3 regions of the Ensifer fredii genome follow, and region 2 is predicted to be linked to each of the others. Evidence: predicted binding sites of a transcription regulator. Region 2 holds the regulator's gene; each other region holds the start of a gene.
What was found. The regulator LexA, encoded in region 2, represses DNA repair genes until DNA is damaged. The targets are predictions, from matches to a motif close to TGTTCNNNNTGTGTTCNG.

Region 1 (3,275 bases), 550 kb from region 2:
GCCAGCGGCGGAAATCGGTGACGACGTCGAACAGCGCCTTGCGCGCCTTCGGCTTCAACTCGTCGGTCTCGATGATCTCGGTTGCGGCGGCGAGCATCGGAATGTCGCGGGCGCGGGCATAGTCGTGCAGGGTTCGAACGGTGGTGTCGCCGAGGCCTCGTTTCGGCGTGTTGACGATGCGCTCGAAGGCGAGATCGTCGGCCGGCTGGCAGACGAGGCGGAAATATGCCATGGCGTCGCGGATTTCGAGCCGCTCGTAGAAGCGCGGGCCGCCGATGACGCGATAATTGAGGCCGAGGGTGACGAAGCGGTCTTCGAACTCGCGCATCTGGAAGGAGGCGCGCACCAGGATCGCAATGTCGTTCAGATTGTGCTTCTGGCGCTGGAGCTGTTCGATCTCCTCGCCGACGGCGCGGGCTTCCTCTTCGGAATCCCAGGCGGCGTGCACATGCACCTTCTCGTCGTCCGGGTGGCTGCGTTCGGTGAAGAGTGTCTTGCCGAGCCGGCCCTCATTGTGGGCGATCAGATGCGCGGCGGTGCCGAGGATATGCTCGGTCGAGCGGTAGTTGCGCTCGAGCTTGATGACCTTGGCGCCCGGGAAGTCCTTCTCAAAACGGAGGATATTGTCGACCTCGGCGCCGCGCCAGCCGTATATCGACTGGTCGTCGTCGCCGACGCAGCAGATGTTTATCTGCTGCTGTTTGTTTGCGCTCACGCTGTCGCCGCCTGCGCGGCTGCGCTCCGCGGGGGCGGACGAAACGTCGTCCGGCCAGCCTTGGCTGGCTCGGGCTTCGCCCGCAGGCGTTTCTCTCACGACGGCCTTGCCGCTCTGCGGCCGCTGCGCCAAGAGCCGCAGCCACATATATTGCGCCGTGTTGGTATCCTGGTACTCGTCGACGAGGATATAGCGGAACTTGTCGTGATAATCCTTGAGCACGTCCGGATTGGCGCGGAACATGCGGATCGGGTGCAGCAGCAGGTCGCCGAAGTCGCAGGCGTTTAGCGTCACCAGGCGGTTCTGGTAGGCGGCGTAGAGCTCGCGGCCCTTGCCGTTCGCGAAGGCGCGGGCGTCGCCCTCGGGGATATGCGCCGGATCGAGGCCCTTGTTCTTCCAGGTGTCGATCATGGCGGCGAATTGCTTGGCCGGCCAACGCTTGTCGTCCAGCCCTTCGGCCTGGATAAGCTGCTTGATCAGCCGCACGACGTCGTCGGTGTCGAGGATGGTGAAATCGGATCTCAGCCCCACGAGTTCGGCATGGCGGCGCAAGAGCTTGACACCGATCGAGTGGAAGGTGCCGAGCCAGGGCATGCCTTCGACCGCATGGCCGACGAGCACGCCGATGCGCTCCTTCATCTCGCGCGCCGCCTTGTTGGTGAAGGTCACGGCGAGGATCTGCGAGGGATAGGCGCGGCCGGTCGACAGGATATGGGCGATGCGGGTGGTCAGCACGCGCGTCTTGCCGGTGCCGGCGCCGGCAAGCACGAGCACCGGGCCCTCCAGCGTTTCGACGGCTTCGCGCTGTTCCGAGTTGAGACCGGAGAGATAGTCCGGCCGTTGCGCCTTGTCGCGGGCAGCCATGGCGCGCGCCGCGATGCCGCCGGCGGCAGGGGCGGGTTTGCGCGGCGCCGGCTCCTCGTCGAAGAAGGGGATGTCGTCGAAACCTTTGCTCATGCGGCCCAATGTAGTGATTCGGGACCGAAAGGCCAGAAAGGATGTTCTTCTTTTATTCCGGAGTCTCGTCGGATTTCTGCAAACCTGTGGAAAGACAGGCGTTTTCAGCGCTGGTGTTTCGATGTCGCTATCGTTCGGCCGTGGCGTCGAAGGCCGGATCGACCGGGACCTGCAGCGCGGTCGCCAGCTGGTTGGTCTTGGCGGCAAGCGAAATGACGCGCAGCAGATCGGCATGCTCGGCTTCGCTCATCCCCTTTGCCTTGGCGGCGGCGGTGTGCGAGTGAATGCAATAGCCGCAGCCATTGCTGACGGAAACTGCGATGTACAGCATCTCCTTGACCAGCGGATCGAGCGCCGAGGGCGTCGCCATCACCGCCTTGACCTCCGCCCAGGTGCGTTCCAGCAGGTCCGGATCGAAGGCGAGCCACAGCCACATATTGTTGATGAAGTCCGATTTCCGCGTGGCGCGGATGTCGTCGAAAACCGCCTTGACGCGCAGGTTCGATTCGGGGTCGGACGGCGGCGCAACGGTGCTCATGATGCTTCCTTCCGAGGTTCTAAACGAGGGCGAAAACGCGCGCCGGCCCGCCGGTGCCGCCGCGGTGCTTCGGCGCGCCGAGGACGAGCGTTGCGCCCTTGGCCGGTAGCTTGTCGAGATTGGCGGCGGCTTCCAGCCCCCAGCGACCCTCCGGCAGCCAGGCGCGGTGGGTGGCGAAGTCAGGAGATATGCCGTGATCGAGCGAGAGCGTGTCGACGGCAATGCCGGCAGCCTTCGTTTCCTGGAGCAGAAACTTGGCTGCGTCGACATGGAAGCCGGGGAAGTGCAGCTTGCCCTCGGCGTCGGCGTTGCGGAACTTCTCCGTGCCGAGATGGGCCGCCCAACCGGAAAGCATGGCGACGCAGGCATTCTCCGGAACATCGCCATTGGCGGCGATCCACGCCTTGATGTCCTCGGGTGTGACCTGCGCGTCCGGGTCGGCTGCCGCCCTCTCGCGAATGTCGACGATGCAGAGCGGCACGAGGAGTTTTTCGACCGGCAGTTCCGCGACCGAGAGGCCGTCGGCGGAGAAATGCAGCGGCGCATCGACATGGGTGCCGGTATGTTCGTTCACCCGGAGCTCGAACAGGTTGAACGTATGTTCGGCAAAGTTGAACTTCTGCTCGCGGAAGAACTGCTGCTGGCCGAAGAAGGTCGGAAACTCCTCATGGAGTTCATGGGTGAGGTCGGTGACGCTCGTATGGCCGGTGGCAAGCGCCGGCGGCGCGACCCCCATGCCGGCGGCCGCGGCGCCCGCCGATGCGACAGCGGCGGCGCGGAAGAAGCTGCGCCGCGACAACATTTGCTGCTTTACCGATTCGATCACGCATGCATCGCACATGTGCTTTCTCCCCCCTTTTTCAACGTCCGGTTTCATGAGGCAGAATAGCCGAGCCGCGGCGGCTGTAAACAGCGATCGACGAGCGCCGGCATGCGGGGGCGCCATGATGCGGACAACAAATTCTGCTTTCATTACAAATGCGTAATGATGGCGTTCCGAGATTGCCCGAAGGCGCGCAAACAATGATACTTGCGGCAACTCGGAACGTTCCGCCGGTACGCGCC
Region 2 (3,275 bases):
CACCTTCAGGAGCTTGCCTCCGGAAAAAATCGTCGGCTTAGCCCGGAGCGCCGGTCTTGCGGCGATCGAATGGGCAGGCGACGCTCATATTGCTCCAGGCGACACGTCCAACGCCCGGATCGTCGGGCTCCTCAGCGCAAGGGCCGAACTGACGACATCCTACGGATCCTATGTCGCGCCACCGACTGACGACCTCATCGAATTCAGGCGTGCGCTCGAGAGCGCGATTGCACTCGGTGCCTCGAATATCCGCATCTGGCCAGGCACCCGCCGGCGCGATTCAAAGGACTACAGCGCAGGCGAAAGACGTGATGCCGCAAAGGCGATCCGCGACATGGGCGCCGAAGCCGCGCGCCACCGCGTGACCGTCTCGCTGGAATATCACCCGCGATCGCTGACGGACACGACCGACTCGGCAAGCCGCCTGATCGACGCGATCGCCCACGACAATGTTTATCTCTATTGGCAGCCGCGGCCCGGGCTGGAGCTCGGCGAGGCGCTCGCAGAGGTCGCCCGCATCGGTCAGCATGTATCTCATGTCCACGTCTTCGCCTGGGATCGAAATCGCAACCGTTTTCCCCTGGCATCGGCATCCGACTATTGGCGAAGCGTCCTCACGGCCCTCCCCGCATCGCGCTGGACCGGGCGACGCTTTGCAATGCTGGAATTCGTCGCCAATGACGATCCCGCCGCCTTCATCGAGGACGCCGCGACGCTCAAGCAAATTCTCCTCGAGTGACATCCACGACGGCCCCGATCCTCCCCACGCGAGACGCCGGGAGGGACTGGCGCGGGCGCTCAAATCCGCCTATATAGGTGAACGGCTGGGGTCGTAGCTCAGTTGGGAGAGCGCCGCAATCGCACTGCGGAGGTCGAGGGTTCGACTCCCTTCGACTCCACCAAACGACCTTTGTCCGACCCGGAGACATAGGTAACAGAACATCGCTAAGACATCAGCGACATCTCTGTAGCGGGCCGATCCGACGTGGCTCGTCACCCTCGGACGACCACCACTTCAGACTGTGTTCGCAGCAGACCCATTGCGAACGCGAATTCCGTTAAGAAGCGAGCGACCCGAAGTCAGAGGGAGCGGTGTTTTCCACCCGATGTGCCGTCTTCCCGCCTTGCCCCTCGCTTGCCAAAGAGCCTGATTTGAGAGAGACTTAGCACCTGGCATCATTGCATATCGGCAACTCCCGCAAGTGGGGACTACCATGCCTCTCAAATCTCTGATCGCCGCCGCCTTAATCGCTCTTCTCACACTTTCAGGATGCGCCACGACAGGCGCTACGGGCAACACGACCTACACCCAGTGGTACGGCCCCTACCCTGAACCCGACTTCGACGTTCTTAGCCCCGGCGGGCTGCGCCTCGCCTACTAGGACGGCTTGTCAAGACGATGCACAGCGTCGTCAAAGGTGAGCAAACGCTCGCCTATGTGTGACGCTTGCCGCACGCAAGTCTTCACCACCATCGAAACCCGCAAACCGTCCGTGCCGCCCTGATAGCGGACGCGCCTCGACGCATGAGTTCACGGAATATTAAGTGCTTGCGGAACACATATGGAACGGATAGTTTCTGTTCTTGATTTGTTTCGCGAATCTGGAGTGACGCGCATGCTGACCCGCAAGCAACAGGAATTGCTTCTGTTCATTCATGAACGGATGAAGGAATCCGGGGTCCCGCCCTCCTTCGACGAGATGAAAGATGCGCTCGATCTTGCGTCGAAATCGGGCATCCACCGGCTGATCACTGCGCTGGAAGAACGCGGTTTCATTCGCCGGCTACCCAATCGGGCCCGAGCGCTCGAGGTCATCAAGCTGCCGGAAGCCTATTCGAGCCCAGCCCAGCCGCGGCGCGGCTTCTCGCCGAGCGTCATCGAGGGCAGCCTCGGCAAGCCCCCGGCACCGAAGCCGGCGCCAACGCCGCCGGTCGAGAGCGCGTCTATAACAGTGCCGGTCATGGGCCGGATCGCCGCCGGCGTGCCGATTTCGGCCATTCAGAACAATACGCACGAGATTTCCGTGCCGGTCGAGATGATCGGCAGCGGCGAGCACTACGCCCTCGAAATCAAGGGCGATTCGATGATCGAGGCGGGCATTCTCGATGGCGACACGGTGATCATCCGCAACGCCAGCACCGCCAGCCCGGGCGACATCGTCGTCGCCCTGATCGACGACGAGGAGGCAACCTTGAAGCGATTCCGCCGCAAGGGCGCATCGATCGCACTGGAAGCGGCGAATCCGGCTTACGAAACGCGCATCTTCGGACCCGACCGCGTGAAAATTCAGGGCAAACTCGTCGGTCTGATCCGGCGCTATCACTAGGCCGATTTGGGTTCCTGTGCCGATCCTGTGTGCGGTCGTTTCGCGCGGTCGCGACGACAGAACTGTTCTCTTTGCCTTCCGTGATCTCGCTTACTGCGGCCGGCGTTTATTGGTCTCGGCGTCCGCCATGCCACCGGCAAGAAGCGCTCTCGTATTCCGGCCTGTTCAAAGCTGTTTGTGGGCGTCTTTTTTGAACGTCTCCCTCTTGCGCTCCACATGGATTCGTTTTAAACGCCCGCCATCGCTCGATTTTACGAGCACGAGAGGCCTCGTGGCGGAGTGGTGACGCAGAGGACTGCAAATCCCCTCCACTTCCAATAAAATCAATGTCGTTTCTGAAAAACAGGTCCAAAAGCGCCTCGTTTTTTGCCGTTTTTGCACCATTGATTTTTCAGAGGAATCTCGACTTTTCAGAAACGGAAAACCGAGGATAATTGCTCATCGGCGCGTGCGGGCGCCCTTCACGACATGCGGGATTCGACAACCTCAAACGAGGAGCATCGCGCATGCCTGAACGTCTACGAACACTCGCCGAATTCACCCTCCCCCAGATGGTTCTGACCTGTTCGCAGTGCGGGCGAAAGGGCCGCTACAACGTCGCTCGGCTGATCGAAAAGCACGGCGCCGACATGCCTATCCGCGACTTTATAAACCTGATCGGCCAGAGCTGTGAGCGCAGGACGCAGCTGAGAGAGCACCAGAGATGCGGGCTCGGATGCGACGACCTGATCTACATGTTCACGCCAAGGCCGGCCGCTGAAGGATATGCCGATCAAGTGGAGCAGCAACACAGCGAGCGTCCCTGAGCGCCTCCGGCGGAGCCAGCGGCTGTTGACTCTGAGACAAAGATCGCTTCAATCAGCCGTCTAACGAATGGTTGTGCGCATATTGCAACGCTCGTGAACATCACGAAGGGTTGATGATTTCAAAAATTAATAATTTGTTGAC
Region 3 (3,275 bases), 500 kb from region 2:
CAGCCGGCCGACGACCGGTTCCTTTTCCGCCTCCTCCTTAAGGCGCGGCTCCTCCTGGATCGCCTTCGACAGCGGCGTCGGGTTTGCCGGATTGTTCGGCACCAGCTTGCAGATTTTGTCGACCTGGCCGTAGGGCATTTCGAGCACGCGGCCGACGTCGCGCAGCGCCGCACGCGCCTGCAGCGATCCGAAGGTGATGATCTGCGCCACCTGCTCGCGGCCGTATTTCTGCTGCACGTAGCGGATCACCTCTTCGCGGCGGTCCTGGCAGAAGTCGATGTCGAAGTCCGGCATCGAGACGCGCTCGGGATTGAGGAAGCGCTCGAAGAGGAGCGAGAAGCGCATCGGATCGACGTCGGTGATCGTCAGCGCATAGGCGACCAGCGAGCCGGCGCCCGAGCCGCGGCCCGGACCGACGGGGATGTCGTGCTGCTTCGCCCATTTGATGAAGTCGGCAACGATCAGGAAATAACCCGGAAACTTCATGCGCTCGATGACGCCGAGTTCGAAGGCCAGGCGCTCGCGATAGTCTTCTTCCTTGTAGCCCAGCGCCATGCCGAGCTTGGCGAGCCGCTTCTCCAGCCCCTCCTCCGCCTGGCGGCGAAGCTCGGCGGACTCGGCGCGCTCGGCCTCGACGGGATCGTCCGAGGCACCGGTGAAGCGCGGCAGGATCGGCCCGCGGGTCTTCAGCATGAAGGAGCAGCGCCGCGCGATCTCCACGGTGTTTTCCAGCGCTTCCGGAAGATCGGCGAAAAGCGCTGCCATCTCCTTGCGGCTCTTGAGATAGTGATCCGACGTCAGCCGGAAGCGGCGGTCGTCAGAGACGACGGCATTGTGGGCAACGGCCATCAACGCGTCATGCGCATCATAGTCGGCCGGCGACGGGAAAAAGGCCTCGTTCGTCGCCACGAGCGGAATGTCGTAGCGATAGGCGAGCTCGACCAGCCGGCTCTCATGACGTCGATCATAGCTGCCGTGCCGTTGCAGTTCGATATAGAGGCGATTGCCGAACAGCTCGACCAGCGCCTTGAGGCGCCCCTCGGCAAGAGCGGCCGAACCGGCCTTCAGCGCCAGATCGACAGGGCCGCTGCCGGCGCCCGTCAGCGCGATCAGACCATCGGTGCCGCCCGCCGCGAGCCAGGAGCGCGTCACCCGCGCCGCCTGATGACCTTCGCCTTCGAGATAGGCGCGGCTGACCAGGTCGACGAGACGGACATAGCCTGCGTCGGTCGCGGCAATCAGGACGATCGAAGGCAGCTTGGCGAGCTGCTGCGCGTGACCGCGCCGCTCCCCCTCCGCCTCGTCCTCCATGTCGATGGAGAGCTGGCAGCCGATGATCGGTTGCAATCCCTCGTCCGCCGCCTTCTGGGAAAATTCCAGCGCCGCGAAAAGGTTGTTCGTGTCGGCGATGCCGATGGCCGGCTGATCGTCGGCCACCGCCTTGGCGATGATCTTCTTCAGCGGCAGCGCGCCTTCGAGCAGCGAATATGCCGAGTGCACGCGCAGGTGAACGAATTGCGGATTCGCGTCCGCCATGCTCTGCCCAATGCTATCCTCGCCTGCCATTGCCGCACTCCGATTCCTGTTCGGTGCGAGGATATCCTGTTTCCCGCCGCGACTGTCCAGTCTTCCGGCCCTGTCGGGGATGTTTTTGCCAGGGCCGCAGAGCGGAGGACCGTGGGAAAGGGTGGAGCGGTCACATGCCGAGTGCGATCACCGAGATGCTGGCGATGAAAAGGGTCATCGAGGCGAAGGCAGCGAGATCACGGACGAAATCAGTCATAACATGGCTCCTTTCGGCTATTGTTCTTTTTTTGTTCTATTTTTGTTCAATAGTCAAGCAAGCACGCATGAAACGCCCGTTATTCACCGGCTATGGTTAATGCAACCAAGGCGATCAGCTTTCCACGCGACTGGCAAAACGCCAGGCCGACCGAATCGACGAATAGGGTGGCGTCCAAACGCAAGGCCTTGGGGCGATCTGCCGCCAAAAGGCTGCGGTGCGGAGACATTTGTTCACTATTTGTTCTTTACACGCGCCTCCTCTTGAGGCATCCTCAATCCAATACCAGGGGAACGCCCATGATCAACATCGACGAACTCACAGACTTCATCGTCGAAGCTAAGGCTAAAACCTATGTCAGTGATGGCGCCAGGCTGCCGGCGTGCCGGACAGGCTCCCACGATATTGGCCATCAGCGCGGGGCCTGGCGTTATCTCGACAGCTACTTCGGCGGCAGCGACTTCGCCGGTCAGGAAGCGGTCTGGCACGACGGCAAGCCGTGCTGGGCGATGAATTATTTCGGCCGGATCGTCCGACCGGAACTGATCGATGCGCGACGGGCCGGCGCCGTCATCAAGGCGGCGCTGCAGACGATGTATCACGAGAAGCGCCACTTCCTCGGCGGCATGGAATATCAGCACGCCTATGGTTGCTATATCGACAGCAGCCGCGGCGGGACCGACCACTTTTCCGGACGCGAGACCATATTCGTCGATGGCGAAGAGGCCTATGAGCTCGATTATCGCGGCGGACTGATCGTGCCGTGAGCTTCCTTCCGGCCTATCGAAGTTCGATGACCTTGCCGTCCTCGATCGTCACGCAACGATCCATAAGAGCAGCAAGTTCGTGATTGTGGGTGGCGATCAGCGCCGCTAGGCCTGACTGACGCGCAAGGGCTTCCATCGCCTCGAAGACATAGCCAGCCGTCTCGGGGTCGAGGTTGCCGGTCGGCTCGTCGGCCAGCAGGATGAGCGGCGCGTTGGCGACCGCCCGGGCGATCGCCACACGTTGCTGCTCGCCGCCAGAAAGTTCGGCCGGCCGGTGTGCAGCCCGGTGTCCGATCCGCATGTAGTCCAGCAGTGCCCTCGCCCTCTCGGCCGCCTCCGCCTTGGACAAGCCGGCGATCAGTTGCGGCATCATGATGTTCTCGAGCGCTGAGAATTCCGGCAGCAAGTGGTGAAACTGATAGACAAAGCCGATCTCGTTGCGGCGGATCGCCGTGCGCCGGTCGTCGCTGAGGCCGTTGCATGGGATGCCGTTGACGATCACGTCTCCTTCGTCCGGATGTTCGAGCAGCCCGGCGAGGTGAAGCAGGGTCGACTTCCCGGTGCCCGAGGGCGCGACGAGCGCAATCGTCTCGCCGCTCCGCAGCGTCAGGTCGGCACCCTTGAGGATCGGCAGGTAGGTATCCCCCTCGCCATAGTGCCGCTCGACGCCGGAGAGCTGCAGTGCCACGCGCGCATTCATCTACGTTCTTGTCCTTATTCGTACC

Region 1: a site for LexA is predicted at 1,715-1,732, ahead of NXT3_RS12180 (ATP-dependent helicase). Genes of this name have one in related genera too.
Region 3: a site for LexA is predicted at 1,805-1,822, ahead of dnaE (DNA polymerase III subunit alpha). Genes of this name have one in related genera too.

Annotation. Positions count from the first base shown of each region.
Region 1 covers NZ_CP024307.1:2,464,031-2,467,305, reverse strand. The annotation lists gene NXT3_RS12180 (ATP-dependent helicase) at 1-1,672, opposite strand, end outside; gene NXT3_RS12175 (carboxymuconolactone decarboxylase family protein) at 1,800-2,210, opposite strand; gene NXT3_RS12170 (cyclase family protein) at 2,230-3,051, opposite strand.
Region 2 covers NZ_CP024307.1:1,911,116-1,914,390, reverse strand. The annotation lists gene NXT3_RS09545 (sugar phosphate isomerase/epimerase family protein) at 1-739, shown strand, start outside; tRNA gene NXT3_RS09540 (tRNA-Ala) at 827-902, shown strand; gene NXT3_RS31945 (hypothetical protein) at 1,215-1,382, shown strand; gene lexA (transcriptional repressor LexA) at 1,617-2,327, shown strand; gene NXT3_RS09530 (hypothetical protein) at 2,834-3,133, shown strand.
Region 3 covers NZ_CP024307.1:1,416,038-1,419,312, reverse strand. The annotation lists gene dnaE (DNA polymerase III subunit alpha) at 1-1,566, opposite strand, end outside; gene NXT3_RS06825 (DUF5680 domain-containing protein) at 2,083-2,550, shown strand; gene NXT3_RS06820 (ABC transporter ATP-binding protein) at 2,564-3,250, opposite strand; gene NXT3_RS06815 (lipoprotein-releasing ABC transporter permease subunit) at 3,265-3,275, opposite strand, start outside.